4 regions of the Paenibacillus sp. HJGM_3 genome follow, and region 1 is predicted to be linked to each of the others. Evidence: riboswitches for the same ligand, from Rfam matches in the RefSeq annotation. Region 1 holds a riboswitch; each other region holds the start of a gene.

Region 1 (7,646 bases):
CTGCGCTACGGGGTGGACCAATGTGTCGGCGATACGCTGTGCGCGGGCGGCATCATGTACGGGCAAAGGGGTATCCCCGAGATGCTGAACATCTGCCGCGATATCCGCGAGATGGCGGAACCGAACGCGCTGCTGCTCAATTACGCCAACCCGATGGCGATGATGACCTGGGCGTGCAATCAATACGGCGGGGTGAATACGGTAGGGCTGTGCCACGGCGTGCAGCACGGGCATAGGCAAATCGCCGACGCGTTCGGCCTGAAGCAGGAAGAGGTCGACATCATCTGCGCCGGCATCAATCATCAGACCTGGTACGTCCAAATTCGGCACCAGGGGGAGGATTTGACCGGGAAGCTGCTGGAAGCGTTCGAGAGCCATCCGGTCTTCAGCCGGACCGAGAAGGTGCGCATCGACATGCTGCGGCGGTTCGGTTACTACAGCACCGAGTCGAACGGGCATCTCAGCGAATACGTGCCGTGGTACCGCAAGCGTCCGGACGAGATTCAGGAGTGGATCGATATGGGCTCGTGGATCAACGGCGAGACCGGCGGGTATCTCCGGGTATGCACGGAGGGCCGGAGCTGGTTCGAGACTGACTTCCCGAACTGGATGAACGACCCGGCATTGGAATACAAGCCGGAGAAGCGGGGGCACGAGCACGGAACTTACATTATTGAAGGTCTGGAGACAGGAAGGGTGTACCGCGGCCACTTCAATGTCGTGAACAACGGCATTATCGCCAATCTGCCGGATGATGCGGTGATCGAAGCGCCTGGCTATGTGGATCGCAATGACATCGCCATGCCGACCGTCGGCGATCTGCCACTCGGGTGCGCGGCGGTCTGCAACGTCAGCATCTCCGTACAGCGGCTCGCGGTCGAGGCGGCGGTGCGGGGCGACGACCGGCTGCTCCGGCAGGCGTTCATGATGGATCCGCTCGTAGGGGCTGTCTGCAACCCGAAAGAAATTTGGCAGATGGTCGACGAGATGCTGGTGGCTCAGGAGGCGTGGCTGCCGCAGTACAAGGAGGCCATCGTCTCCGCGAAGGAGCGGCTGGCGACCGGTCCGCTCGTTCCCACCCGCAATTACGAGGGCGCCGCACGGCTGAGGGTGAAGACGGTGGAGGAGATGCGCGCCGACCGCCAGGCGGCGAACAAAAACGCCGGCGAGTCGGACAAAGGCGAGGACCGCGAGAAGGTGGCCACGCCTGCAGATTAATAGGAAGATCAAGAGCCGTCCGGATTCACATCTCGTGATCCGAACGGTTTTTCTCATACGCTAGCTAGATACAGAATGTATCATTGTGTGAAAATTCACATTGTACTCCTATTGGACCTGTGATAGATTCAGAACGAACAGGATTCATTTTCCAATACGAGAGGAAGTACTACATGAGACGGACAAGCAGGGGCAAGAAGCTAAGCTGGATGTTGATCGTATGCTTATTGGTCGGGTTGTATGCGGGGAATCTATCGGTCTATGCGGCCGGCTCGGATTCCGAGATTCCGAACATTGTGGCGAACGTGTCGCCTAGTGTAGTTGCGATTATAGGCAAGCCTACGGACGGCAAGGATTCGGATCACGATCGGTTCAACCTGGCGCACGGCACCGGCGTGATCGTGAAGTCCAATGGGGTGATCGTCACGAACGCCCATGTCGTCAAATCGATGAAGAACATTGTAGTCGTCACTTCCGACGGCAAGACATACCCGGGCAAAACGACGCATTACGACGAGGAGAGCGATCTGGCGTTGATCAAGATCGACGCGATCGGGCTGTCGGCCGCTGCGTTCGCGGCTCCGAACGATATTAAAGTCGGGGAGACGGTGATGGCGATCGGGACGCCGATCTCGTTCGCGCTCCGCAATTCCGTGACAGTCGGCATCATCAGCGGCATGGATCGGTCCGTGGAGTCCCCCTATCAGCTGCTCCAGACCGATGCGGCGATCAATCCGGGCAACAGCGGCGGCGCGCTCGTCAATATGCAGGGCAAGGTCGTCGGCATCAACTCGCAGAAGTATGTAGACTACTCCGTGGAGAGCCTCGGCTTTGCCATTCCGGTGAATACCGTCCAGTACGTGCTGGAGCATTTCGAGAAGTACGGCAAGGTGATGCGGCCTTATATGGGCTTGGAGCTGGAAGAGAGCTGGGAGGCGGTCGTAGGGCTGCCGGCGAAGGAAGCGCTGAAGGTCGCTTACGTGGATCCGGACTCTCCGGCGGCGCAAGCGGGCATTAAGCAAGGGGACACTATCGTCTCGTTCGATCAAGCCTCGGTCAAGACGATCGTCGAGTACAACGAGCTGATGAAGAAGTATTTGCCGAAGGAAACCCTTCGTGTTACTTTGCATTCCGGCGGGCAGACCGTTGTGCGAAGCGTCGTTCTTGGAGAAGACCCTTCCGCGAGCAAATCTTGGGTGCAAGACTCCGAGGGCGGCTATATCGATGACGATCAAGGCAAGACGAAGATCGGCGACAGCCACTTCGGGTGGTCGATGAAGTATCCGGCCGGATTGATCCAAGCGTTTCAGAGCGATGACGGCAGCCGGGTGACCTTCGGCGATTCCAAAGGGGAGTTCGGCATCTCGATCTCGGTAGAGGAGAAGATCAGCGAGGAGCTGTCCGTCACCGGCCTGCTGCGCAAGCTGGCGATGTCGTCGGACGATACGGTGCTCGAGAAGCGCTACCTGGATCAGGAACCGGTGCCGTACGCCAAAGTAGTGGCGAAGTCGGATGAGGATCAATACTATCAAGCCCGCGCTTACCAAAAGGGCGACAAGGTGTATTACATCGCCTTGATCGTTACGTCGGAAGACAATTACAAAAACAAGGTGAAGCTGAACGCTTACCTAGACTTGTTGGACAGCTTCTCTTTCAGCTTCGACGCGAAGGATGGGGAGCTGAAGGATATTTCGATCTTCCAAGAAGGCGGTACGACCTTCACGAATGAATATGGGTTGTCGTTCGAGCTGCCGTCCGGCTGGGAGGAGAACAAGTACGGCGGAGAGCTGGCATACAGCAACGAGGACGCCGATCAGGATGTTAGCGTACAAGTGACGTCGGCTTCGTCGGGCGATACGCTGGCGGACTGGGTGGCGCGCGAGGAGCTGCAATTCACTGGTCAGTATGCGGAAGAGTACAGACAAACCGGCGAGCTGAAAGATGAGAATGCCGACGGGGTGCCGGTGAAGCAAGTACGCCATTCGTGGCGCATGGGCGGCGATACATGGAATTCGCAGGTGAATCTGTACTTCATTAAGGACAAATACAAATATAAGATCTCCGTGGATTTCAAAAAGGACGACCATGAGCAGGAAGCGGCCGAGTTGATCGACGCGATCGTCAAGTCCATGAAGGTGAGCAAGGACACGATGAACACCAGTCTGGGGTATATCCAGGACGAGGACGAGCTGCTTGATCCTAACGGAACGAATGCATACAAAAATGAAAAGTACCACTATTCGGTTCGGATCCCGGAGCTGTGGTCGACTCCTGGCTCGTATTATAAGGATAGTCCGCGAGCCAACTTCAACTTCACCGGAGGGTCCTTGACCGTGGAGGCCGATGACAAGAGCAGCGTAGAGGATGTTATGAAGAAGCTGGAGCAGGGGCACAAGAAAAGCAACGAGAACGACCCGGAATACACCTATACGATTACGGACGATTCGACGTTCGGCGATGGCGGCAAGAAGATCGCGATCCGGTATAACTTGAAAAAAGCTCCTTACGAGCAGACCGAGTACGTCTTCCGCAGCCACAATATTACGTACACCATTACGCTCAAAATGAACGATGCGGTCGTATACGGAAGCGAATGCGGCACGTGCGGAGGCGGCCGTAGAATCATTTCAGTACGCGGATTAGTTCTTAAGACTTTCGGCCCTGCATATGCATATAATGAATTAGGCCTAAATAACTAAAATAGGTCTAGCGGGAATAGATTCGACATGGTATGATGGAATAAACTTCATATTCGGAGGCAATGAATCGTGTTTTGCATTTGGGCATCTGGGACACAGGGAGCCAGTGATGCAACCGGCCGTGCTTTTTTCCTACTTTGGAAATCGCGGCCTTTTTTTGTGCGAGAAAGGAGTCCCCGTAATGATCGAGAAGACGAATATCAACTGGTCGAATTATCATGTGTCCTCCCCTCAGAACCACATCAAGCTTCAGCCGAAGAAAGGGACCGACCCAGGAACGGCAGCGGGCGCAGCCGGCAGTGCCGCCCTGGATCACACTCTGGTAGCGACTTACCATAAGAGCCGGCATCCCCACGCGGCTGCCGAGTCGGCTGCTTCAGGGGCCGCTTCCAAGAAGCCGGATAAACCGGATAAACCGGATAAACCGGATAAACCGGATAAACCGGATAAACCGGATAAACCCGACTCTGTGACGAATCGTGAGGCCAAGCAAATCTTCAAAACGTGGAAGAGCGGACTTGAGGACGCGAGCTCCCAATACATGGAGCAGATCGTGCAGCAGTTGGACGCCTCTCCGAGGGAACTCGGGGAAGAGGGGCTCGCCGCCCTGCGCAAGCAGCTGAACGATTGGGTGGAGGCCCAATACGACGGTCTCTCGGATCAGCTGCGCAAGTTCGATCGAGATCTCTCGCTCAAATTCCTCACCCGGGCGGATAAGGCGCTCGATTCGATATCAGACGACTTGTGGGTGGATATCCGCTCCGAGGTGGCGGCGCACACGGCGTCGGCCGGGGTAGGGCGTGCGGTCTACCAGCAGTGGAATCAAGGGCTCTCCAGCCCGACCGACCTGCTCACCCGAGTGACGGACCAATTGAACGCAGATCTGGACGGCAACATCACCGACCAGGATTTGCAGCAGTTTGACAAGTGGTTCACCGATTGGATGTCCAGCCAGCAGTCGACTCTGGCGAATCAGCTGCAGAGCATCCCGACCGGGATCCGCGGGACGCTGCTCGAGCAGGCGGGCGATCGGCTGGGAAGCATGCTGGAGACGTACCGCGCCGGTGTTACCGCTGCGATCCATAGCTACTCCGACCTCGTCACGCAGTCGCGACAAGCGTTCAGCCAGTGGGACGATGCGCTCCATACGTCATCCTCGGACCTCCTGACTAGCATTAACGCTACCATCTTCAACGATGCCGACGATATTACCGATACGGAAAAACAAGCGTATGCGAACCAGATAAGCGGTTGGCTGGGAGTGAAGAAGAACCAGGCGTTGGACGCGCTTGCGAGCGCTCCGGCCGGGCTGCGCAGCACGCTGGAGCAGCAGGTGAACGGCAACGTCAGCGGGGTGCAGGCCACCCTGACCCAGTTCGTGAACGATTCGATTCAATTCCGGAATACCGGGGACCAGAATGCGGCCGGGTTCCTGAACGAATGGAAGACCGGCTTGAACCTGGACGCGGACGATTATTTTAAAGAAGTGAAAGCGGCCATCCGGCAAGATCCGGACAAAATATCCGATCAGGAAAAGCAGCTCTACCGGCAGCACTTGCAGCAATGGATCGATGGGGTGAAAGGCGAATTTGCTTCGGGTCTGAGCGATCGGTTAAGCGATACGCTGACCGGCGTGCAGCGGAAGTACAATACGCTGGCCGGCGACACGCTGAACCAGAAACTGGATTCGCTCTGGAGCTCCATTCAGGATCAGATCACGGCGTGGAACAACCGGGTGATCCCAGGACCGGGTAATGGCAATGGTAACGGGAATGGAAACGGCAACGGCAACGGGAACGGCAACGGGAATGGTAATGGTAATGGAAACGGCAATGGTAACGGGAACGGCAACGGTAATGGCAATGGCAATGGCAATGGCAATGGCAATGGGAACGGCCACGGCAATGGAGACTCGTTCGTCCTGGGCTGGAGCAAAAAGCTGAACAACCTGTTCCGGCCGAACTATGATTTCCAGATCGGCTCGGGGGATAACTCGTTCCAGTTCAAGCTGCGGGCCCTTTCGGGCGGTAATCGCAACTCCCTGTTCTACGTCAGTGACGGGAACGGCAACAAGCGTGCAGTCGACATGAAGTTCGGTAGCTCGGAGCTCGAGCAGAAGTTCATGGAATACGCCAAGAAGAACAATGTATTCGGCGCTACATTATCCGTGGAGAAATTTAACTCCCTCCTGGATAAAGTGAAGGACAGCATCAAGCCGCTGGCCGACATTAACCCGGAGCGGCTGAAGCAAATTCTCGCCGACAAGGACGAGACGAAAAAGCTGTACGACACGTTCGACAACCTGCTTGGATTGATCAAATCGATGATTTAAAAGCAGTAAGCATTAGGGCCCCGTCACTCGACGGGGCTTTTTGGCATGGCCAGCGAGAAGACTCGCCTCCTAAATTTACCAAATCTTCATACCCGCTTAACACCAGGTTAAAAGGAGCGGGTTACGCTGGGGACAACCCTATTGAGGAGGTAGTTTCGGATGGATATGAATCGGAGAACGTTTTTGAGTTACATGGGGACAGGGGCGGCGGCGCTGGCGGCCGCATCGGCGGGATTCGGCATGCTCGTCAGCGACAAGGCGGAAGCGGCGGCAGACCATCTGTTCGGGTTCAAGACGAATCGGGTGAGCGGCCATTTCGACCCGATTATGGCATCCTCGGCGGACGAATTGATCATTCCGGCCGGCTTCCAGTACGACGTGGTCGCCGCCTACGGCGACGTGATCAATATGGCGGGGGATACGTTCGGCCATAACGCCGACTTCAACTGCTTCTTCCCGATCGACGGCTCGGCTACGCGCGGGCTCTTGTTCACCAATCATGAAGCGACGAACCTGTTCGTGCTGGGCAAGCAAGAGGGCGGCAAGTGGTCGAAGGAGCAAGTGGGCAAGATGCTGTACAACCAGGGAGCTTCGGTCATCGAGATCTTCCAAGACGAGGAAGGTGTCTGGAAAGTGGACAAGTCCTCTTTGCATGCCCGCCGAATCAACGGCTTCTCCGATTTCGACATCACGGGTCCGGCCCGAGGCGCGGAGGCGACTGCGTATGCGATGAGCGCCCGGGGTACCTTCGCGAACTGCTCCGGCGGCATGACGCTCTGGAACACGGTACTGTCCTGCGAAGAGAACTTCAGCGAGACGGCCGCGGCGGCCGGATTGAATCCGACACACTACGGGTGGGTCATCGAGGTCGATCCGTTCGACGGCAGCTACTTGAAAAAACATACCGCCCTCGGTCGGTTCAATCACGAGAATACGGCGATGGGACTGACGAAGGAAGGACACATTGTCGTCTATGAAGGCGATGACAAGAAGGATGCCTGCATCTACAAGTTTGTGAGCAAGGGCAAGTATGACCCGTTGCTGGGCCGGGACAACGCGAAGCTGCTGGAGGAAGGTACCCTGTATGTCGCCGATTTGAAAAAAGGGACCTGGATCCCGATGACGGCGGAGGCGGTGCAAGCGAAGCTGAAGGACGAGAAATTCAGCTTGCCGGCCTCGTTAAAGGGAACGAAGTCGGACTGGCTGGACAAGTTCAAGGATCAGGGCGGTGTCGTGACGAATTGCCATGAGGCGGCTATGATCCTGGGCGGGACACCGACCGACCGGCCGGAAGACATCGAGATCTCGCCGTTCGACAACACGGTATTCATCTCCCACACGAACAACGACAACCACGGCAACATCCACGGGCACATCACCAGAATTTTCGAAAAGGA
Region 2 (7,646 bases), on a different contig from region 1:
TGTAGTCGCCCGAGCGCTCGCGGAACTCGTACAAGAGCCGCGACGCCTTGAGCTTGCTGCGGCGCGGCGTATAAGGGGCCGGGTCGCACAGCACCTCGACCGCCGGCTTGCGCCGCTTGTAGAACCGCACCGTGATCAGCCCAAGGCCGAGCATCCGGCACAGCCGGGTGAGATCCGACCATCGCAGCTGGTGCGGGGCGCGTCCGGTCTCCGGCAGCTCCACGCCCAAGTACACGAGCTCGCTCTGCTGCTGCCGGTCGATGCCTTGGATCACAAGCGGCAGATTGAAGGTCTTCTTCAACTCTATAATGATGGGCGGCTCGTCCCCCCGCATCGCGACCATGTCGCAATGCCGGACCTCGCCCTTCACCTCGTAACCTAGCGATTCCCAGTAGGATTTGATAGGGGCGTACAGCTCGGTTTCGCTTCGGATGGCCAATCGCTCTCGTCCTTCCTGAATCTCCGCGCAGGCGGAGAGATGTCATCTTTCCTGACAATTCCCGATTCTATTATAGCATGCGAAGCAAAGTTGCAGCGTTAAAGTCTCGGGGTCCCCGCAAAGGAACAGGATGATTCTACGAAGGCACTCTTCACTTTGTGGGCTTTCTCATGCAAATTAATGGGCAACTTCACCGCCTGTGGTGCATATGGATGTAATACCTGCAAGAACAATCAGCACCTACCCCCACGAGGGGAGCCGAGCTCTCGGAAGCAGGTCGCGAAAACATTATGCGGGGACCCCGATTCACATCCTGAGAACGTTTGACGTAAAGGCGGATGGGCTGTTGCTATGCGAAGACAGATGGCCAGGATGTCCAGCACCCGAGATCTGCATCAGGAGAGAAGCTTTTACATTTCGTTTAGCCGTGTACAGATGAGAGGAGGGCACCATGGACATTTTTAAACGGATACTGGAGCACCGGCGGGAGCAGGAGCAAGCTGCCTGGAGCGGGTCGTTCGCTGAGTATATCGATATTGTCAAAGTCAATCCAGGAGTCGCCAAAACCGCGCATGCGCGCGTGTACGATATGATTGCCTGGCACGGGATCGCCGAAGAGAACGGGCATAAACGATACAGGTTTTTCGAGAATGAAATCTTCGGACTCGATCGCACCGTGGAGAAGCTGGTAGAAGAATACTTCCATTCGGCGGCGAGGCGGCTCGACGTGAAGAAGCGCATCCTGCTGCTCATGGGACCGGTCAGCGGAGGCAAATCGACGATCGTGACGATGCTGAAGCGCGGGATGGAACGATATAGCCGCACGCCGGAAGGGGCGGTATATGCGATCAAAGGCTGCCCGATGCACGAGGAGCCGCTGCACCTCGTCCCCACCGAGCTGAGAGCCGACGTAGAAAGGGAGCTCGGGGTCAAGATTGAAGGCAGCTTATGCCCCTCCTGCTCGATGAGGCTCAAAACCGAATATGACAGCCGGATCGAGGATGTGCAAGTGGAGCGTATTTTCCTGTCGGAGGAGGAGCGCGTCGGCATCGGGACATTCAGTCCGTCGGATCCGAAGTCGCAGGACATCGCCGACCTCACCGGCAGCATCGACTTCTCCACGATTACGGAATACGGCACCGAGTCCGATCCCCGGGCTTACCGGTTCGACGGAGAGCTGAACAAAGCGAATCGGGGCCTTATGGAATTCCAGGAAATGCTGAAGTGCGACGAGAAGTTCCTCTGGAACTTGCTGTCGCTGACGCAGGAGGGCAATTTCAAGGCAGGCCGGTTCGCACTCATCTCCGCCGATGAGCTCATTGTGGCCCACACGAATGAATCCGAATACAAATCGTTCATCGCCAACAAGAAGAACGAGGCGCTTCAATCGCGGATGATCGTCATGCAGATCCCGTACAACCTGAAGGTGTCGGAGGAGGAGAAAATTTACCGCAAGCTCATCCAGCAAAGCGACATGAAGCACATCCACATCGCACCGCATTCGCTCCGCGCGGCCGCGATCTTCTCCGTCCTGACCCGGCTCAAGGAATCGAAGAAGCAGGGGATGGACCTCGTTAAGAAAATGCGGCTGTACGACGGCGAAACCGTGGAGGGGTTCAAGGACGCGGACCTGAAGGAGATGCAGAACGAATACATCGAAGAAGGCATGACCGGCATCGATCCGCGCTACGTAATCAACCGCATCTCGAGCGCGCTCATCCGGCAAAACCTGGAGTTCATCAACGCCCTCGACGTGCTGCGCGCGCTCAAGGACGGCCTCGACCAACACCCTTCGATCACGAAGGAGGAGCGGGAGCGGTACTTGAACTACATCTCCGTGGCGCGCAAGGAATACGACGAGCTGGCGAAGAAGGAAGTGCAGAAGGCGTTCGTCTACTCGTACGAGGAGTCGGCGAAGACACTGTTCAACAACTACCTGGACAACATCGAAGCGTACTGCAATTGGCAAAAAATCAAAGACCCGCTGACCGGCGAGGAGATGGATCCGGATGAGCGGCTGATGCGGTCGATCGAGGAGCAGATCGGCGTCTCGGAGAACGCGAAGAAGGCGTTCCGCGAGGAGATCCTGATCCGGATGTCGAGCTACGCGCGTAAAGGCAGAAAGTTCGAGCACGGCAGCCACGAACGGCTGCGCGAGGCGATCGAGCGGAAGCTGTTCACCGATCTGAAGGACATCGTGAAGATCACGACATCCACGAAGACCCCGGACGAGAATCAGCTGAAGAAGATCAACGAGGTCATCAAGCGGCTGGTCGACGAGCACGGGTATACGACCGGTTCGGCCAACGAACTGCTGCGCTACGTGGGCAGCCTGTTGAACCGCTGAGCGGCCGAAGACGAGTAAAGCTTAAAGCGAAAAGCGTAAAGCCCGAAGTTCGCTCACATGGAGCGGGCTTCGGGCTTTAGTTCGCAGTGACGCTAGGAATTTGGGAATAAGAACAAACGCTGGACACCCCGACGGCTTGGAGCGAAAACGGTGCCTTACCTCGATCGCGGCTGTTTCGCTTTGGCCAGCTTAGGCAAATGCTTGATGCTGCGGATCATCTTGCTGCGGCACAGCGGGCATTCCGGCGATGGCGCCGTCGTCAATTCCTCGCGCACCCAGGCTTTGCAATCCCGGTTGCTGCAGCGATAGATCGGCATCGGCGTCAAGTCCGGTTTGGTTACTTCGGTTATCAAAGCGATCGTACCCTCCTGTAGTTGAACATTCCAAAGGGCACTTTATCAAATATGGCCTGGATTATCAAATGATAGAGTTTTCGGGCAAATGCGTCTATTTGGCTGCAGCAGCTCGTGCTCCTTAGGTGCTCGTTCCGTTATAGGCATCGATTATAGAATCGATAGTTATTATATATTTCACTTATAACGTTTCGTGCGTCAAACTGGTACTAAAAGGAGAGTGAGTTGCATGGAATGGAACCACGCACCGCAACCGACAGACTGGAATTCCACCTTGTACGACCGGCAGCTGGGCTTCGTCTCGGCCTACGGGATGGGGGCCGTGGACTGGCTGGCGCCGAGGCCGGGCGAGCATGTGCTCGACCTCGGCTGCGGCACGGGCGATCTGACGGCGCAGATCGCCGCGAAGGGAGCCGCCGCCGACGGCCTGGATGCCTCGGAGGCGATGATCCTGGAGGCCCGGCGCAAGTACCCGGGCCTGCACTTCGAGGTGGCGGACGCGCACGGCTTCCGCCCCGCCCGCACGTATGACGCCGTGTTCTCGAACGCGGCGCTGCATTGGATGACGCGGCCGGCAGCCGTCATCCGCGGGGTAGCCGCGGCGCTCCGGCCTGGCGGCCGGTTCGTCGGCGAGTTCGGCGCCCGCGGCAACGTCGAGCGCATCGTGCATGCGCTCGAGCAGGCCGTAGGGCGCCTCGGCATTGACGCCGCCGCGCGCAACCCCTGGTTCTTCCCCTCGGCAGGCGAATATGCGACGCTGTTGGAGGCCCAGGGGTTCACGGTCAGGCGGCTCGTCACGTTCGAGCGGCCCACGCCGCTGAACGACGGCGACCATGGGCTGCGCCACTGGCTCACCATGTTCGGAGGAGCCTATTGGAGCGGCCTCACAGCGGAGCAAGTCGAGGCCGTCATCGCCGACGTCGGGCAGGCGCTCCGAGCGGAATTGTTCGCGGACGGGGTGTGGACGGTGGACTACGTCAGGCTGCGGTTTGAAGCGGTGAAGCTGATGTAAGTAAAGCTGACAACAATTAGTGCTTTGGTCCTATTACGCCAAGGGGAGTAGTATGATACTATTTTCTCTGTTTGAGAGGTACGATAGTTCATTAGCATGATATGGCAAACCCGCACGAAAGGCGGGGACGCAAAGCCACGGGTCTACAGCGAATGCTATGACAGCCGGGTTGCCCAAGAGCGGATGGTAGACGCTGTCTTTAGGGCAGCGTCTTTTTTGTATTTATACGCATCGTTTGGTTGGTGAGGCAACGCGTCACTTTGTGGGAAACTTAGGGGGTGAAATAGTGGATGAAGTAAAGCAGTTGAAAACCGATCTCCATCGGCTGACGGTGGAATTGATCGGAGGCTGTGCTTACTGCTCGATGATTTCCTCGAACATTGAATTCAAAACGCCGATCTATTGCACCAAGTTCACCGGAGCGATGCACCCGACCTGTGTCGACGTGGCGACTTGCCTGTCATGCCAGGAATACAAGCGCGGAACGGCGGTATCGTGATGAAGTAGACGTTTTTCAGAATAGGGGCTGATCTCGGTGGTGTTGCAACCCGCCGGACAGCCCCTTCTCTCATTTCGCCCGGGTTGTCAAGTTGGCGTCCTTTTGGAATTGATTTATAATCAAGGAATACGCTTGTACGAGAGACCAAGGCCGGGAAGGGGCATGCAGGTGAGAGCAACATCTTACATACGATGGATTCCGGCCGTTTTGATCATGGCCGTCATTTTTTACTCCTCCTCCCAGCCGTATCACAAGCAAGATATGAGGCCGAGGCTGCACAAGCTGTTGCCCGAGAAGCAAATTGCCGAGCAGTTCTCGGGAGTCCGGTTCCAGTACGCCGGGGAGGTCGTCAGCATTCAGCACTTGGGCGTGCCGGGCTTCGTAGAATTTTTCATCCGCAAGGGAGCGCACTTGTTCATCTATATGGCGTTGGGGGCGGCGGTTGCGTACGCGTTGTACCGAATCCGCCGGAAGGCGGCGCTATTCGGACTCAGCGTTCTATTCTGCGCCCTGTATGCGGCCTCGGATGAATTCCATCAGAGCCTGACGGGCGACCGGACGCCGCTCGCGATCGACGTCGGCATCGATACCGCGGGGGCGGTCATCGGCGTGGGACTTTATTTGCTCTTCCGTATCATCGCTGCAAATTTCCGAATATCCCGATCCCATCCATAGATCAGGGACCGGCGGCGTACAGTCCCGGATCTTTTATTTGATTAGGGAACGGTATGCTATAATGAGGGCTATGCGCCACCACACTATCGATTGGAGGGGTTCGTATGATTTCGAACACATTCACCATTTTGAACAATGGAGTCGAGATGCCTCGGCTGGGCTTGGGTGTCTGGAAAGTGACCGACGACAAGGTGCTGATCGACGCGGTGCACGCGGCCGTGAAGGCCGGCTACCGCAGCATTGATACGGCGGCGATCTATGGCAACGAGGCGGCGGTCGGGGAAGCGATCCGCACTTGCGGCGTTGGCCGAGGCGAGCTGTTCGTCACGTCGAAGGTGTGGAACAGCGAACAAGGCTACGATTCCACGCTGCGGGCGTTCGAGACGAGCATGGACAAGCTGGGGCTCGAAGTGCTGGACCTGTATCTGATTCATTGGCCGGTTAAAGGCAAATATAAAGACACCTGGAGAGCGCTGGAAAAGCTGTATGCGGACGGACGGGTACGGGCAATCGGCGTAAGCAATTTCCATGTGCACCACCTGGAGGATTTGCTGCAGGACGCGAAGGTCGTTCCTGCCGTAGACCAGGTCGAGCTTCATCCGCGGCTCACCCAGCAGCCGCTGCGCGAGTATGCCCAAGCGAAGGGCATTCAGATCGAAGCTTGGAGCCCGCTGATGCAGGGCGGCGAGCTGCTCGACCATCCGCTGCTGGCGAAGATCGGAGCCGCGCATGGCAAATCGGCGGCCCAAGCCATCCTCCGCTGGGACATCCAGCATGGCCTTGTTACGATTCCGAAGTCCGTCACGCCTAGCCGGATCGAGGCGAACGCGGCGATCTTCGACTTCGAATTGACGCCTGAGGAGATGGCGTCCATCGACGCGCTGAACGAGAACCGCCGGGTCGGGGCCGATCCGGACAATTTCAATTTCTAATCGTCCCCTCTGGTGGCGAAGAGCAAAGACCGTCCGGATTCCGGACGGTCTTTTCGTGATGCGTGGCTTAGGTAGTCAATCTAGAAGGCATACCGCTTGAGGGCGGTATGGCCGGTCGGCAGTCCCCAAATTTTGCCGTCCACCGTGGCCATCCCCGTAATCCCGGTCAAGCCGGAGACGGGCAGCGAATGCGTGGCGACCTCGTAGACGAAGGGTGCATTGACTTCCCGGACTAGCATTCGCTATGATTTAGCTGCAAGAACGACTTTTGAACGAGCTATTCTTCTATATAATGCCTGTACATAGGAAGGTTGAGAGCGGCATGATTATGACCAAATTCAGCTTGCGCAATCCGATCGCCATCGTGATCCTGGTGCTGCTGGTCGCCTGCGGAGGTGTTTACTCGGCCACGAAATTCAAGCAGGAGTCGATGCCGGATATCGCCATCCCGTACTTATTCGTTACTGCGCTGTACCCGGGAGCGACGCCGCAAGAGGTGCAGAACGAAGTGGCGATTCCGCTCGAGCGGGCCCTTCGGCAAGTCGAAGGGGTTCAAGTGCTTGAATCGACGTCGGCCAGCAATGTGGCGACGGTGAACATGCAGTTCTCGTTCAGCGCCGATCTGCAGGAGAAGACGGCGAAGGTCGAGGAAGTGCTGAACGGCATGCAGCTGCCGCAAGGCGTGGAGAAGCCGGTTCTGAACAAAATCTCGTTCTCGAGCGGTCCCATGATGTACGCGTCGGTCACGGCGAACGCCGGAACGTCCTTGGACGAGCTGCAGACGTTCGTCCGGAAGCAGGTGCTCCCGGCGCTCGAAGGGGTCGACGGAGTGGGGAAGGTGCAGACGGCGGGGCTCGCGTCCGAGAACTTGTACATCCGCCTGAAGGCGGACAAGATGGCCGAGCGGGGCGTGTCGTTCCAGCAGATCGGCCAAGTGCTGCAGGCGGTCAACGTGACGCTGCCGGTCGGGACGGCAACGTTCAATCAAGTGAACGAGAATGTCGTCGTCACCGGTCGGGTGCACTCGCTGGACGAGCTGAAGCAGCTCGTCGTGTCGGCCGCGCCTCCGGTGCAGCTGCAGGATGTGGCCGACATCGTCCAGGGGACGACGGTGCCGGAGACGATCAGCCGCGTGCAGGGCGAGCCGAGTGTGGCGGTGAACATCGTCAAGAACGGCGACGCGAATGCGGTGGACGTCTCCGAGCGTGTGATGGAGAAGCTGAACGAGGTTGTGCAAGGGAACGACCGCGTCCGGCTCGACGTCATCTACGACTCCGCGGACGAGATCAAGAAGTCGGTCGAAGGGATGGCTCGGGAAGGGCTGCTCGGCGCGCTGTTCGCCTCGATTCTGATCCTGCTATTCCTGAGGAATGTTCGTGCGACGCTGAT
Region 3 (7,646 bases), on a different contig from region 1:
CAATTGACAAATCAAAAGGTCCAATTATGATTGAAATTAGTGGACCACTTTAAACACAAGAAAGGAGGGGGGCCGGTGGACATTCATTTGCCGTTGACCGTGTATCTAGAAACCTATCGTTATAAGCAGACGGCCTTGTACTATGCGCTCCGGGACGCGATCACGAGCGGCCGGCTCCCTAACGGCACGAGGCTGCCCTCCAGCCGTGAGCTGGGGCGCCAGTATGTGCTGTCCCGTGGACTTGTGAACCAAGTCTACGATCGCCTGGCGGCGGAAGGCTATGTGGAGGCGGTGCTCGGCAGCGGGATGTTCGTCCTCTACCGTCACGAAGAGGCGCACGGGGCGGGCGGGGCGATGACGGACATCCCGCTGTCGGAGTGGGGGCGCCGCCTAAGCATGCTGAAACGGGAGAGTGTGACCGAATACTCAGAAGGTGCGGGAGCGGGAGCGGGACCGGAGGCCGGGAGTCCGGCCGGGACGAGAACGGGGAGTGTGGCTGCGAAACCTGCGGATTCGGTGAAGCCGGCCACCGAGGGATTGCGAGGGGGCGAGATTGTGTTCGACTTCGGCCACCCGGCGCCGGAGCCGTTCCCCGCGCCCGAATGGCGCCGTCTGCTATACGCGGAAGTCCGCGCCAAGACGGACGCGCCGGGCGCGTCCCCTCCTGCGCAGGGCTACTTGCCCCTGCGCGAAACGATCGCCCGGCATCTCCGCCGGGCGCGGGGCATTGATGTGACGGCGGACGCGATCGTCATCGTGAATGGCTCGATGCAAGCGCTCGCGCTGCTCGCGCAGCTGCTGCTGAACGCCGGCGACCCGGCGGTGGTCGAGAATCCCGGGTACTCCGGGATCGTCTCGGCCGTCCGCGCCGCCGGCGGCGTGCCCGTCCCTGGCCGGCTGGACGGCCAGGGGCTCGTGATCGAGCCGTGGGACGCCCGGCTCGTGTTCGTGACGCCCAGTCGGCAATTCCCGACGGGCACGGTCATGAGCCTGCCGAGGCGGCAGGCGCTGCTGCAGTGGGCCGCCGAACGCGGCGCGGTCATCGTCGAGGACGACTTCGACAGCGAGTTCCGGCACCGCGGGCGGCCGATCGAACCGCTGAAGGTGCTCGACCGCGCCGGGCGCGTCGTCTATGTCGGCACCTTCACGCGGACGATGCAGGCGCAGCTGCGCATCGGCTACGCCGTGCTGCCGGACCGGCTCGTCGAGCCGTTCATGCGCGCGCTGCGGCTGTACGAGCCCGTGCCCGCTTCGGTGCTCGAGCAGCGGGCGCTGGCGCAGTTCATGGCCGGCGGCGGCTACGAGCGCCATATGCGCCGCATGGGGCGCGTGTACAGCCGGCGGTTCGAGCAGTTCGGCCGACGGTTCGATGAGGGGCTCGGGCACCTGTTCGAGGTCGTGCCCTCGGACGCCGGCCTGCACCTTTTCGCCCGCTGGCGCGAAGACGAAGCCGGGTATGAGCGGTATCGGGCGCTCTGTGCGCAAGAGGGCGTGCAGTGGGGAGACGCCCGGGAAAACTACATCGGCGAGGCGCCGCCGGCGGGCTATTTCTATTTCGCGCATTTGTCGGAAGAGCAAATCGCCGAAGGGGTGGACCGGATGGAGCGCGCGGCCGTGAGATGGCTTGGTTCCGACAGCCTGTCGTAGTGAGTGTCCAGGTGCCGCAGCTGAATAAAAAAAGCTCCTCTCAGGGGAGGAGCTCCGATACCTTTTGAACTTGAGTCCAGGCAGGGCGTGGTTAACGAAGCTGCAGAGCTACTTCTCGTGCAACGTCCCGAGCCAATCGCCCATCTTGACCTTGGAGCCGACGCCCAAGTCGCCGCGGGGGGTCAGGATGCCGGTCTCCGTCAGCAGCACGACGGTGGAGCCGAACGCGAAGTAGGCGAGGTCGCCGCCGCGCTCCAGCTGCTCGGGCAGCGGCTCGACGTAGCGGATGCTGCTCACGTTCATCGCGCCGACCTTCACGACGGCGATTTCGCCCGTCTCATGCTCGATGTAAGTAATCAGCCGTTCGTTCCGGCTCAGGACGCGGCGCATCTGGGTCAGGCCGAACTCATTAACCGGATACACCTTGCCCGGCACATGCTCCTTCTCCAGCACGCGGCCTGCCGCCGGGGAATGAATCCGATGGTAATCCGTCGGGCTCAAATACAGCACGAAGTAGTAGCCATGCTTGTAATTCACCGTGCGCGGAGACCGGTTCAGCAGCTCCTCGATCGTGTAGTCCTGGCCCTTCACGTTCAACAGCTGGCCGGCTTCGATGCGACCCATGCCGGTGATCAGCGCGTCGACCGGGCTGACGAGCGCGTCGGCCGCCTCATGGATCGGCCGCAGGCCGGGTTTGAGTCGCCGAGTGAAAAATTCGTTCAGCGACCTATACTCGCTTACCGTCTTCTCCGCATCCTCCAGCCGAATGCCGTACAGCTTGGCGAAGCGGGGGATGAACAGCCGGCTGGCCGAGGACTGCGCGAACGCCCCGGTGATCCGCGAGATCCATTTGCGCGAGGAGAGCTCGGTCAACAATCGAAAAATGGCTTTATTCAAAGGGGTCACCTTTTCTTCAATGTCGGTTTTGGCTCAAGCCTTATCTTGACACAGAAGCGCCGCCAAATCAATAAGCAAGACCCCAAATAAAAGCGGCCCGAACCGGACCGCTGCATGCGAACGGAGATAACCCTCCGCGGGGAGCGTCAGTCTGACAGCTTCGCCTGCTGCAGCCGCTCCGTTTTCTTGAATTCTTTGCAAGTGATGCACGTAGCGGCGTTCACGCTGATCGGGGTGGAATTGCCCGAGAATTTGACGCATTGAATAGGGGTACGATCCTCAGGATCCGAGGAAATCTCGATACAGAAACGGCAGCCGCCAATGAGCTCCTGCGTGACCGTCAACATAAGTCGTTTCATCCGGTTCAAATCATCCATCGGTAGAGGCTCCCTTACGAACAGGCGTCACAAAAACAACAATCGCTACCGGGGGCAGCGACTGATCGATTGAGCAGCCCGGCTATCGTGGAGCAAGCGTCGGCCATACGACATATGTGTACGACTTCCTCTGCCCGGAAGACCCGTGGTTTTGCGTCCCCGCCTTTCGGTCGGGTTTGCCTTTTATCAATTTATTTACGAAACGATAGGTTTATAGTACCATATGAAAAGAGAATTTGTCACTAATTGACATAAGGAGTTGCTAAAATGCCATTAGTCGATTGGCCGTTATCGCAGCTGAAGGAATACAAGCCGACGCTCACGAAGGAAGCGGATTTTGACGTGTTCTGGGGACGAGCGCTGGCCCAGTCGAAGGCGATCCCGCTCAACGCTACGCTGACCCCGATCCCTTACCCGGTCGCTTCCGTGGACGTCTACGATCTCGTGTATGACGGGGCGGACGGGACGAAGGTGCACGGCTGGTACATGGTGCCGAAGGAAGCGCTTGCATCCCGTCCAATGCCTGTAGTTGTCCGGTATCACGGGTACGGCGGCAGCCGGAATCGCAATGAATTGCTGCAGTGGACGTCGATGGGCTACGCGACGGTCATGATCGACACACGCGGCCAATCCGGGCAGACGCCGGACAACGCCTCCTACAGCGCGGGCGGGATTGCCGGTCATATGACGAAGGGCATCCTCGACCCGGACGAGTACTACTACAAGCAAGTGTATCTGGACTGCGTGCGCGCAATCGATTTCGTTTGTTCCCGCGAGGAGATCGATCCGGCTCGCATCGCGGTGTGCGGCAACAGCCAAGGCGGCGGGCTGACCCTGGCGGTAGCCGGCCTCGACGATCGGCCGAAGGTAGCTATGCCGGTGTTCCCGTATTTGTGCGATTTCCGCCGTTCGGTCGCCCAGCATTCCGCCGGCCCGTACCGCGAAATCATCGACTGGTTCCGCCGATATGATCAGGAGCACAAGCGCGAGGACGAGGTGTACCGCACGCTCAGCTACTTCGACGGGATGAACATGGCGACCCGGATCAAGGCGAAGACGCTGATGGCGATCACGCTGATGGATTTGATCTGCCCGCCGTCCACCTGCTTTGCGGCGTTCAACCATTTGCTGACCGAGGAGAAGGAAGCGAAGATTTACCATGACTACGGCCACGAAGGGCTGCCTTTCCACGAGGAAGCGATGATGGAGTATTTGGCGAAGCACTTGTAATTATTAATTTGACAAAATGGAAAAGCGTGTTAAGATAAATGTGTCACTGGGGGAGCCTAATAAGGCTGAGACTGGATGCCCGCATCCTAGACCCTTTGAACCTGATCTGGTTTGTACCAGCGTAGGGAAGTGGAGCGCATATTCGGTTTTGGATCGAATCGTTCATCCACCCTCTCGCGAGGGTGGATTTTTTGCTTCCTACGGGCAATTGTGGGGCCAATACGATATTGGAGGAGAGGTTAACCATGTTCAAACCGTTGAAATTGACCGACATTCTTGTCACGGTCGTCATCGCGGTCGTCTTCGGCATCGTCTATAAGCTGTGGTCTCCGCTGTACTACGCGGTGAAGCCGTGGGGGCTGCAAGTGGACCAGCTCATTTACCCGATGTGGTTCATGGCGGCGACGGTTGCGTTTCTCATTATCCGCAAGCCGGGGGTCGCGCTGCTCGCCGAACTCGCGGCGGCGTCCGGCGAGTTCATCACAGGCTCCGAGTGGGGCGTCTCCGTCTTTATGGCGGGAGTGCTGCAAGGGTTGTTCGCCGAGCTGGTGTTCGCCCTGTTCCGGTACCGCCGGTATTCCGTCACAGCCGCTTCACTGGCGGGCGTCGCTTCGGCGGTCGGCTCCCTGCTCATGGACTTGTACTACAACTACATCGATGATCTGTCGGTCTGGAACGTCACACTGCTGCTCGTCTGCCGCATGATCGGGTCGGTCGTCATCTGCGGCGTCTTCGCCTACTACTTGGTCCGCGCGCTCGAAGCGACCGGGGTGACGAACCTCGTCCGTCCGCCGAGCCGGGCAGATTACGATCTGCTCAACCGGCCATGAGCGAGGCGGTAGCGGTAGAAGGGCTGCGTCTCGCTTACCCGGGTAGCGAGTCGCTCCTGTTCCGCGACGTGTCGCTGTCGGTACGAAGCGGGGAGAAGGTGCTGCTGCTCGGGCCGAGCGGCTGCGGCAAGTCCACGCTGCTCCAGGTGCTGTCCGGGCTTATCCCCCATTCGATCGAGATGCCGGTCAAGACCGTAAGCCAGCGTATCCCGGCTTCCTGGGGCTTCGTGTTCCAGGATCCGGATACGCAGTTCTGCATGCCGTACGTAGACGAAGAGCTGGCGTTCGTACTCGAAAATATGCAGGTGCCGCGCGAGCGGATGCAGGAGAAGATCGAGGCGCTGCTTGCGCAAGTGGGCTTGCGCCTCGATGCCGTTCATACGCCGATTCAGGCGCTGTCGCAAGGCATGAAGCAGCGGCTTGCCATCGCGTGCGTGCTGGCGCTCGACCCCGATGTCTGGTTCGTGGACGAACCGACGGCGCTGCTCGACGAGGCGGGCACGAAGACAGTGTGGGACACGCTGAAGACGGCGACCGCCGGCAAGACGCTTATCATCGTCGAGCACAAGATCGAAGAGGTCGCTGAGTATGTCGACCGGGTCGTCGTGTTCGACGCCCAGGCCGCTGTCGTCGCCGACGGCCCGCGTGAGGCGGTGTTCGGGCGGATGAAGCGGGAGCTCGACGCCGACGGCATATGGCTGCCGGGGACGTGGGAAGCTTATGTGGCGAGCGAGCGGTATCGATCTATCATGGCGGAGCGCGCCAATAGCGCGGCCGGCTCGTCCGAACCGCTGCTCGCGCTGCAGGACTGGACGGTCTACCGCGGGAAGACCGTCAAGCTTCATGTAGACGAGGCGGCGGTCCACCCCGGCGAGTGGATCTCCATCGTCGGCGAAAACGGCGCCGGCAAGAGCACGCTGCTGCTCGGGCTGCTCCAGCTTCTCCGCACGGACGGCGCGTACACGCTGCTCGGGCAGCCGGTTACGCGCAAGTCGGGCCTCGCGGCCCGGGAGCTCGCCCTCGTATTCCAGAATCCGGAATACCAATTCGTGACCAACTCGGCCGAAGCCGAGGTGGCCTATACGCTCCGAGCGGCCCGTGTGCCGGAGGCCGAGATCGGACCGCGCGTGGAGCGGACGCTCGAGGAGTTCGAGCTGCTCCACCGCCGCGGCCATCATCCGTACCAGCTGTCGCTGGGCCAGAAGCGGCGGCTCAGCGTGGCTGCGGCTGCGGTGAAGCGGCACCGCGCCTTGCTGTTGGACGAGCCGACGTTCGGACAGGATGCGCGCAATACGTTCGCGATCCTGGAACGGCTGGAGCGCCAACGGCGGCAGGGCACGACGATCGTCATGGTGACGCACGACCCGTATATCGTGTCGCATTTCTCCACCCGTGTATGGACGGTAGAGGCCGGACAGCTCGTGCGAGACGAGCGCGTTCAAGCTCCGGCGGGAGATCCGGCAAGGCAGGAAGGGGGCGCCTTGGCGTGGACTTGAATTGGAGAGGACGCGAGACTTGGCTGCACCGGGTGAATCCGAGCCTGAAGCTGATCGTGGCGGTCGCGATCTTCCTCATCGTCCTTATGCAGAACAATGTGAACGTATTGCTGTACGGCGCCGCCGTGCCGCTCGCGCTGTATTTGTTCGGAACCGGACAACCCTGGCGGCGGCTCACGCTATTCAGTCTGCCAACGATTATTCTCGTCGTCTCCTCGATGTCGTCCATGATGTTCTATGGGCTCGGCGATACGACCTGGTTCCACTGGGGCCTTATCCGCATCTCGGAGGAGAGCTTCTACCGCGGGCTGCACATCGGGCTCAAGTCGTTTCACTTCGCCTTGATCGGGATGCTCTTCGGCCTGACGACCCGGCCGGTGTCGCTGTTCTACTCGCTCATGCAGCAGCTGAGGCTGCCGGCGCGGTATGCGTACAGCTTCATGGCCGCGCTTCGGCTCCTGCCGATGATGGTGGAGGAGTCTCAGACCCTCCGCCATGCGCTCATCGTACGCGGGGTTCCGCCCCGCAGCAGCTGGAAGGCGCCGTTCGCCACTCTGAAGGCGTACGCGGTGCCGATGCTCGCGCAGGCGATCCGCCGCGCGCAGCGCATCGCCGTGGCGATGGAAGCGAAGCGTTTCGCATCGGCCAAGCAGCGGACGTACTATTATAAACTGGGGTTCTCGGCTGCGGATTTGGGTTTCGTCCTGTACTGGCTCCTGTTGGGCTGGGCCGTCATTCGGCTGGGCTGGGACGCGCCGTTATTATCCGTCACCGATGTCCGCTATGAAGGATAGTTGATACGGCTATTAATACGGCTTTGAACTTGAAAGGGTTAGGGGAGAACGATGAAATTTACCGAGTTATTGCGCCAGGAGGCCGATGCGAGCTGGGAAGCGAGCTTCCGGCATCCGTTCATCCAAGGCATCGCCGACGGGTCGCTGCCGCTCGATTGCTTCCGCTATTATGTATTGAATGATTCCTACTACTTGTCCGTCTTCGCGCAAGTCCAAGGGCTCGGCGCGGCAAAGGCGCACGACCTGCATACGTCCGGCCGCATGGCGCTGCATATCCAGGGCACCTATAACACCGAGCTGGCGCTGCACGAGAAGTTCTCCCGGCTGCTGAACATCACGCCGGAGGAGAAGGCGGCATTCCAACCGGCGCCGACC
Region 4 (7,646 bases), on a different contig from region 1:
TGGACACGAGCAGCCGCGGATTGCCCGTCGGCCCCGCCACCCAGGGCTGAGTCGGATCATATTCATGCAGATTGCCGCCAGGGTAAGCGCCGATGTACATTTTCCCGTTATAAGCCGCCATCTTGTCGATCTGGGTGATCGGGGAGAACATCGTCTCCTCCGTACCGTCGTTGGCGTCCCCGCGGATCGGCTTATAGACGCCGAGGCCGCCGGTCAAGTAGGCGCTCGTATAGATGCTGCCGTCCGGGGCCGTCGCGATCATGTTGAGCGCGCCCGGGATTTTGGCCGCGCCGCTTACCTGCACGTACCGGTGAGCCCCGTTCTGCGGATTGTATTTCAGAATATACGTCTGGTTGTTATTCGCGGCGATGCCTACGAGCGTCTCGCCGGGGAAGTTCGTCTGATCCGCCAGCGTCACCCAGCCGAACCGCTTCACGCGGCCGTCCACGGCCTTGTGCAGATTTGTGGCCGTCTTCGAAGCGATGTCGTATTCGTATAACTCGCCTTGGCTCGCCCAATACACCTTGCCGCCGCGCTCCGGCGAAACGTTCGAGGTGGACACCGATGCCGCCTCCTGGGTCACGGAGTTGAACGACCCGTCGGGATTCTCGGTCACCTTCAGCACGACCATCGTCCCGCCTATGTTGACGAAGACCCGGTCCCCGGCGTAGTCGATCGATCCGGGCAAGGAAATGCTCGAGTAAGCGGCGGGCAGGATGTTGGTCGTCTCTCCCGTCACGATGTCGAACCGGAGGACCGAGGCGTTCGGGCCGACGCCAAGATAAGCTACGTCATGGGTCGCATCGAACGCCAGCGCGCGCACATACTGCGTTCCGGCGAGGAACGGCTTCGTTCCGATCTGGGCGAAGCCTCCGGTCGGCGTATACTTGAAGAATGCGGCACTGTCGTAGGTGCCGCCGTACACCTTGCCGCTCTCCCCGGCAGTCAGGTCGTAGATGACCGTTTCGCCCGAGGAGGCTTGGCCCAAGTCTGTCATCGTCGTCGTGCCCGGCGTATGCTTGTAGAGATGGCCGTTCGAATAGGCGCCGAAGTAAACGGAGCCGTCCGTGGAGGTCGCCGCTCCCCAGGCGCCGGTCGGATTCGTCGACGCGCCCGGGAACGTAACCGTGGAGAGGACCGATTCCGTATTCGTGTCGATCACTTCCAGCTTGGGCAAGTAGCCTTCGGAGCCGGTAACGGCGGCGAACGCCTTATGCGCGTTCGGTCCGATCCCGAAGGTCGTGCCGTTCGGCCCGGCGTCGTACACTTGGACCCCTAGATTCGTGAAATCCTTCGTCAGCATCACTTCGTCCCAATACGCGGTACCGGTGTTCCCGTTGTTCGAATACAAGAGTACAGCGACCTTGGCGGTGTTCGCCGGAGCGACGAGCTTCGTCTGCACGGTCGTCCATTGTCCGGTCGGGGAAGAGACCGAGGTGAATCCGCCGGTGAGGTACGTGTTCGAGCTATTGTAGTAGCGAATGTACAGATCGGCGCTGCCGCTGGAGACATAGACGTTCGCGTATGCTATGTAGGTCTCCCCTGCCGCCGCGGTCAGACGCGCGCTCTCCATCCCGAACCCAACCGCCGAATCGTTGTCGACGATTTTCAAGCTCTGGCTGCCGACGTCAGCCTGCTCGGTCGAGGCGGATATCGTGCCGTCCGGATCCCCGGCGCCATAGGTCTGCGTCCAGCCTGAGGTGCCGCTCTCGAAGCTATGATTCGTAATCAGCTTGTCTGCGGCAAACGCCGGAACGGCAAACAACAAGATAGTGATAAGGCCAAACACAGGCAAACCGATCCAATTCAATCGTTTCATTCTTCAATCATCCTCCTTCATAATCGGGATTGCTCGTCAATCACTTTCATGTAAGCGCTTAACAATTCGTGATGACTATGTCGCTCGTGATGCCGAAGTTCTCGCCCCACCCCCATTGCTGCATCATCAAATTCGAACATGTCTAATACTAGTATGTTACTAGTATCTGACTAGTTCATGCCAATCATAGCACAGCGGTCTTCCTCCAGCAATTGGAACATGATAAGATGTTAGCACAGCCGTTATTCGGTAAGGAGTGGCACAAGATGGGGATTGGGAAAAGAACGGCATTCGGCGACCTCTACGAGCACTTCAGGCAAGATATCCGGAGGCAAATCCTGGACGGGACGCTTCGACCGGGAGAATTCCTCGTGTCCGAGGTGCGCCTCGCGGAACTATACGGCATCAGCAAAAATCCGGTTCGGCGCGTATTGGCCGAGCTGGAGCGCGACGGACTGATCGAGAAAATCCCGTGTATCGGCAATCGGGTGTGCGAGCGGCCCCAGCCGCTTGAAGCTTCCCGCATACAGCCTCCACGGACTCCCGCACCCGTTGCAACGCTAACCCTAATGGTCTACGAGGTGTGCTATGAGCTGGAAGTGTACAAGCGGGTCATCGCTCTCTTCGAGGAGCTACACCCGAACGTGAAGGTGAAGCTGGACATCGTGCCGAATGCGGTATACACCGAACGGATCATCGAAGCCTTGTCCGGCGGCGATCAAGGCGCGGACCTCATCGTCCTGTCGGATCATCACTACTATCAGCTCGCTCACAGCGGACATACCCGGCAGCTCGAGGAGTTGACGGAAACAGCCTTCCCTGCACTCGGCGAAGTGTACCCTCAGCTGCTGTCCATGTATACGTCGGAGGAGAAGCTCAGGGCGATGCCCCTCACGTTCTCGCCTATCGTGTACTGCTGCAACACCGGAATCATCCCAGACCCCGAGCAGCTTCAGCTGCACGGCTGGTCGGATCTCGCAGAAGCCGCCCGCCGCTACACAATCCCCGATGCGAACGGGCTGCTGCGGCAATACGGACTCGCCTCCACCATCTCGTTCCGGCGCTGGCTCGTCTTCCTCCTGCAGAACGGAGGCTTCGTCAGGGACAAGGACGGGACCCGCCGGATCGACCTGCGGGCCAGCGCGGAGGCGCTGCAGTTTTTTTGCGACCTCGTCCACAACAACCTGCTGACGCCGGATGAGCAAGGCGGGCTGAAGGCCGATCACTTCCTGTTCGAGAACAACCGGGTAGCCATGATGATGTCGAGCTACTATTTTATGAACGACCTGCAGCATTTGTCCGTCCGATGGGACGTGCTGCCCTTCATGCCCGGGAACGTCTCGGGTTCGACGCTGCTCGTCGGCACCGGCATCGCCGTCCCTGCCTCCGGCGGGAACAAGGAGCTCGCTCACAGCCTGATCCGGCTGCTGTCGAGCGCCGAAGCCCAGAGCCAGCTGAAGCTGGGAGTCTGCTCGATCCCCGCTCATCGCAGCGTGGCGGAGAACACCCGCTTGTTCAATCCGGCGATCCATCCCGCTCACTACCACGCCTTCGCCGGGTTCATGGCGGAAGCCGTTCCCCTGATGGAGCTCGGCGTCGACTATGGACAGCTGTACCGGATTACACGAGAGCTGATCTATGTCTGGTCGCGGCTGGAATCGGCACACACCGTCTGGGACCGCATCGGCGAGCGAATCCTGTCTCCGGTCCCGGGTTGATTCCGGCGTCGTCTTTTCGACAAAATCTGTCATATGTCCTGGATTTCTTTCACGAAGTCCTAGTACATCGGACCGAAATCGCGTATAATGCTTCGTAGACCCGATACTGGCAAACTTGCCGAAAGGCAAGGACGCAAAGCTGCAGACCTAATGGCGTACGCGCCGACGGTGGCTGGGCTGCCGAAGGCTGGGAACGCACCATACGCCCTTGTATGCCGTCATCCTTAGCTGATTTGTAGCGGGATGATTTTTTTGCATTTTTAACGGTTGCGAGGAGGAGTCGGTGAATCATGATTTGTACCGAGTATGAGGAATTGGTAGGCAAACGGCTGCTGCATGACATTCAGGATTCCCGCGGGGTCATGCTGATCCCGGTGGATACGGTGCTTAACGCCGCGCATGCGAAGAAGCTGGAGCAATTCAACATTTCTATTTTCGAAATACATGTGGAAGCGCTTCACGACGAAGTAGCCGCGCAGACGGCCGCACCGGATTCCGGCGCCTGGGTGAAACGAACGGAAACGAAGCTGAAGGAAATCGAGGATTTCATCCACAAGAACGGCAAGGTGCCGGTCGAGGACGTGCAGGAGCATGTGCTGCCCGCCATTATGGCGGCGACCCAGCAGCGCAACATCTACAAGCTGTTCGGGGAACTGAAGGCGGAAGGCGACTACCGCTACAATCACAGCATCGGAGTCGCGATGATCGCCGCCACGATCGGGCGGTGGCTCGGACTGGACGCGAACGAGATGAACCTGCTCACGACGGGAGCGAGCCTCTGCGACATCGGCACGGTCAAGCTGCCGAGCGAGCTGGTGCAGAAGAAGGCCGCGCTGCAGCCGCACGAGCACGAGATCTACAAGCAGCACACCGTCATTGGCTACGACCTGCTCATCGAATCGGGGTTTGACCGCCGCATTGCGCTGATCGCGCTACAGCATCACGAGAAGTGCGACGGCAGCGGGTATCCTCGGCAATTGAAGGGCCATGAGATCGATCCGCTGAGCAAAATCGTAGCCCTGGCCGATATGTATCTCGCCATGACGTCCGATCGCCCGCACCGGCCTGCCCTGCCCTTCTATCAGGTGATCCACAACCTCTATGAGGACATCCGGCTCGGACGGCTCGATTCCCACGTCGGCTTGACGTTCCTGAACCGGCTCATGTCGGCGCAGGTCGGCAGTCAAGTCCTGCTCGAGGACGGACGCCGAGGCACGATCATGCTGACGAATCCGAACTATCCGACCCGGCCGCTCATCTCGGTGGGGGATACGTTCCTCGATCTGGCCAAGTCGCCGGACGTGCGAATGAAGGAAATCATTGGCTAGCCTGGCGAAACGCGGCCGATGTACGAACGGACAGCCAGAACCAGATCACGACCGCCGCACACACGCCGGAGTAGATTACGAAGGTCGTCCGGAGCCCCGCGAACGAGGCAAGAATGCCGCCGGCCAAGCTGCCGACGATCGTGGCCATGCCCTGCATGACGATGGCGTTCAGCATTTGTCCGCTCGCCCTAAGCTCCGGAACCACGGAATCGTTTACATACTCCATCAAACTCAGGGTCATCAGAATCACCGTACCGCCATGCAGCACCCACAACAGCAAGATCGTGCCGGGCGATAGGACGTAGGCGAACAGTACCATGCGTACCGCTTGGACGATGCCGGCCACGAGCAATATTTTCGTAATCCCGAACGTGTTGTACAGCTTATCGAAAAAAATCATAAACGGAAACTGGCTGACCGAGCCGATCAACAGGCCGAGTCCGATCAGCCCGGTGCCGATGCCTTGCTCTATGCTATAGATCGCTTGGAAGGAAAAGTAAAAGCTGATCGTCGCTTGAATGAACATGGCGTAGAGGAACATGTGAACGAGCTTCCTGTTCTTAAACAGCACGCGCATATTCAGCTTCTTCCCGTCCCGCTGATGGCCCTTGACTTTCGGTATGAACGGGGTAAGCGCGAGGGTCAGCAGCATCAAGGACGAGTACATAACGAAGATATAGATCAGATCGTACTTAATGATCCACCCGGAAAGAAACGACATCAAGGCGAACCCGACCGAGCCAAACGTACGCACGCTAGAAAATTTGAAGTTGTTCTTGCTCGCGATCTCAAGCGTCACCGTCGTGCTCATCGGGAAAATCGCGCATTGAAACACGGTTATGAGCAATGTGGCGCCGATGAGAATGCCGAAGTGATCGCCCGACAGCGGCACGAGCCAGATGCTGAGCCCGGTGACAAGCGTGCAGATGACCAATACGTTGTTCTTGTACTGGGCCCGGTCCCCGATTAAGCCCCAATACGGCTGGACCAGGATCGCCATCACGGCGGACAGCGTACTGAGCGTCCCGATCTGGGACGTATCGAAGCCGACATCGGTGTAATACAGCCCGATATACGAACCGTAGGCGCCGGCGCTCATGAAGATGAGACAATAATAGATCGAGATGGTGACGAAATTTCGCTTCATGCTTGCCCACTTCCTCGCGCTGGATATGACGCCATAATACCATAGCCCATCCGAATTGGACACCCTCGTAAGCAGGGTGTTCTTGTTATTTTCCCCCGCCTCTTCCGCATCATCTGCCTCTGTGTACCGAGTTTATGGCCGTTCAAAAATGGGCAAACCTGTATGTATCACTACAAGGGTATGACTACAAGGGAGCCTGACTTATGAACGCCCACGCCAACTCCAACGTCCCGCAGGTGCCGCTCGCTTCCTCCCTGCAAACGAATCACGATGCGATCCGTTCGATCTATGCCAATTGCAAGGATGTTATGTTTCGTCCGTTCACCATCGGGGGGACGACGGATGCCGTGCTGTTCTATATTGAAGGCATGGTGAATCTCGAGATCCTGGATCTGCATGTACTGACTCCGCTCCTCCGCGTCTCGCAGGCGGATTGGGAAGCAGCCGAACACCGCTTGGCGTCGGTAATCACGATCTCTCGGATGGTAGAAGCCGGCACGCTGGCCGACATTGTGGACCGTATTTCCGGCGGCTATGTCGGCCTGCTGCTGGATGGTGTCCCCCATGGATTCTGCCTGGGGATCCCGTTTTGGGAGAAACGCAGCATTGAAGAGCCAGCCGCCGAATCCATCGTTCGGGGGCCGCGCGAGGGCTTCACCGAAACGATGAGCGTGAACACCGCGATGCTGCGCCGCAAGATCAAAAGTCCGTCACTCAAAATGGTCTCCATCGAAATCGGATCGCTCACCCATACGGAAGTGGTCATCGCGTATATGGAGGGTATCGCCTCGGAGCAGCTCATCGCCGACGTGCGCCAGCGGATCGAGACGATCCGGATCGACGGCATCTTGGAGAGCGGCTATATCGAAGGGTTGATCGAGGACAGCCCGTTCTCGCCGTTCCCCCAGCTGCAGACGACGGAGCGGCCGGACGTCGTGAGTGCTTCGCTGGTCGAAGGCCGGGTCGCCATTTTGGTCGAAGGCACTCCGATCGCGCTGCTCGCACCGGCAACCTTGTTCTCGATGCTGCAGTCGCCCGAGGACTATTACCAGCGCTGGATGATCAGTACGCTCATCCGGTGGTTGCGTTACTTTTTCCTTATCATTACGCTGCTCCTCCCGTCCCTGTATGTCGCGATTCTGACCTACCACCAAGAGATGGTGCCTACGAAGCTTCTGCTTAGCATAGCGAAGTCGAGGGAAGACATCCCCTTCCCCGCGCTGATCGAAGCACTGCTGATGGAGATCTCGTTCGAGGCGCTGCGCGAGGCGGGTGTGCGTCTGCCCAAGCAAGTCGGCGCAGCCGTCAGTATCGTCGGCGCGCTCGTTATCGGCCAGGCAGCCACATCGGCGGGACTCGTGTCCGATCCGATGGTCATGGTCGTCGCCATTACGGGGATCGCCTCCTTCATGCTGCCGCAATATCCGACCGGCATCGCGTTCCGGATGCTGAGATTCCCGATCATGTTCCTGTCCGGCATGCTCGGCCTGGTCGGGCTCATGCTCGGCTTGATCGTAATCGTCATTCATCTGTGCTCGCTACGGTCGCTCGGAGTCCCATACCTCGGGCCGATCGCACCTTTCCGGAAGGGCGACTGGAAAGATGTGCTGGCCCGAGCGCCGATCTGGGCGTTG

Evidence for each region. Region 1 has a riboswitch for cyclic di-GMP ahead of ACI5FR_RS19330 (hypothetical protein). Riboswitches for the same ligand answer to the same signal wherever they lie in the genome.
Region 2: another riboswitch for cyclic di-GMP. It lies ahead of ACI5FR_RS33005 (hypothetical protein); the one in region 1 lies ahead of ACI5FR_RS19330 (hypothetical protein).
Region 3: another riboswitch for cyclic di-GMP. It lies ahead of ACI5FR_RS13445 (hypothetical protein); the one in region 1 lies ahead of ACI5FR_RS19330 (hypothetical protein).
Region 4: another riboswitch for cyclic di-GMP. It lies ahead of ACI5FR_RS32755 (HD-GYP domain-containing protein); the one in region 1 lies ahead of ACI5FR_RS19330 (hypothetical protein).

Annotation. Positions count from the first base shown of each region.
Region 1 covers NZ_JBJGED010000017.1:139,236-146,881, reverse strand. The annotation lists gene melA (alpha-glucosidase/alpha-galactosidase) at 1-1,218, shown strand, start outside; gene ACI5FR_RS19335 (S1C family serine protease) at 1,392-3,917, shown strand; cyclic di-GMP riboswitch class II at 3,964-4,047, shown strand; gene ACI5FR_RS19330 (hypothetical protein) at 4,099-6,249, shown strand; gene ACI5FR_RS19325 (PhoX family protein) at 6,409-7,646, shown strand, end outside.
Region 2 covers NZ_JBJGED010000050.1:8,837-16,482, reverse strand. The annotation lists gene ACI5FR_RS33025 (DUF2161 domain-containing phosphodiesterase) at 1-439, opposite strand, end outside; gene ACI5FR_RS33020 (PrkA family serine protein kinase) at 891-2,786, shown strand; gene ACI5FR_RS33015 (cold-inducible protein YdjO-related protein) at 2,942-3,139, opposite strand; gene ACI5FR_RS33010 (class I SAM-dependent methyltransferase) at 3,369-4,151, shown strand; cyclic di-GMP riboswitch class I at 4,245-4,328, shown strand; gene ACI5FR_RS33005 (hypothetical protein) at 4,438-4,650, shown strand; gene ACI5FR_RS33000 (VanZ family protein) at 4,819-5,325, shown strand; gene ACI5FR_RS32995 (aldo/keto reductase) at 5,430-6,257, shown strand; gene ACI5FR_RS32990 (hypothetical protein) at 6,338-6,496, opposite strand; gene ACI5FR_RS32985 (efflux RND transporter permease subunit) at 6,580-7,646, shown strand, end outside.
Region 3 covers NZ_JBJGED010000010.1:135,989-143,634, forward strand. The annotation lists gene pdxR (MocR-like pyridoxine biosynthesis transcription factor PdxR) at 76-1,647, shown strand; gene asd (archaetidylserine decarboxylase) at 1,756-2,544, opposite strand; gene ACI5FR_RS13445 (hypothetical protein) at 2,691-2,921, opposite strand; cyclic di-GMP riboswitch class I at 2,991-3,112, opposite strand; gene ACI5FR_RS13450 (acetylxylan esterase) at 3,189-4,151, shown strand; TPP riboswitch at 4,190-4,296, shown strand; gene ACI5FR_RS13455 (ECF transporter S component) at 4,397-4,981, shown strand; gene ACI5FR_RS13460 (ABC transporter ATP-binding protein) at 4,978-6,477, shown strand; gene ACI5FR_RS13465 (energy-coupling factor transporter transmembrane component T family protein) at 6,468-7,271, shown strand; gene tenA (thiaminase II) at 7,323-7,646, shown strand, end outside.
Region 4 covers NZ_JBJGED010000048.1:34,417-42,062, forward strand. The annotation lists gene ACI5FR_RS32745 (NHL repeat-containing protein) at 1-1,819, opposite strand, end outside; gene ACI5FR_RS32750 (extracellular solute-binding protein) at 2,086-3,537, shown strand; cyclic di-GMP riboswitch class I at 3,636-3,722, shown strand; gene ACI5FR_RS32755 (HD-GYP domain-containing protein) at 3,828-4,865, shown strand; gene ACI5FR_RS32760 (MFS transporter) at 4,855-6,012, opposite strand; gene ACI5FR_RS32765 (spore germination protein) at 6,216-7,646, shown strand, end outside.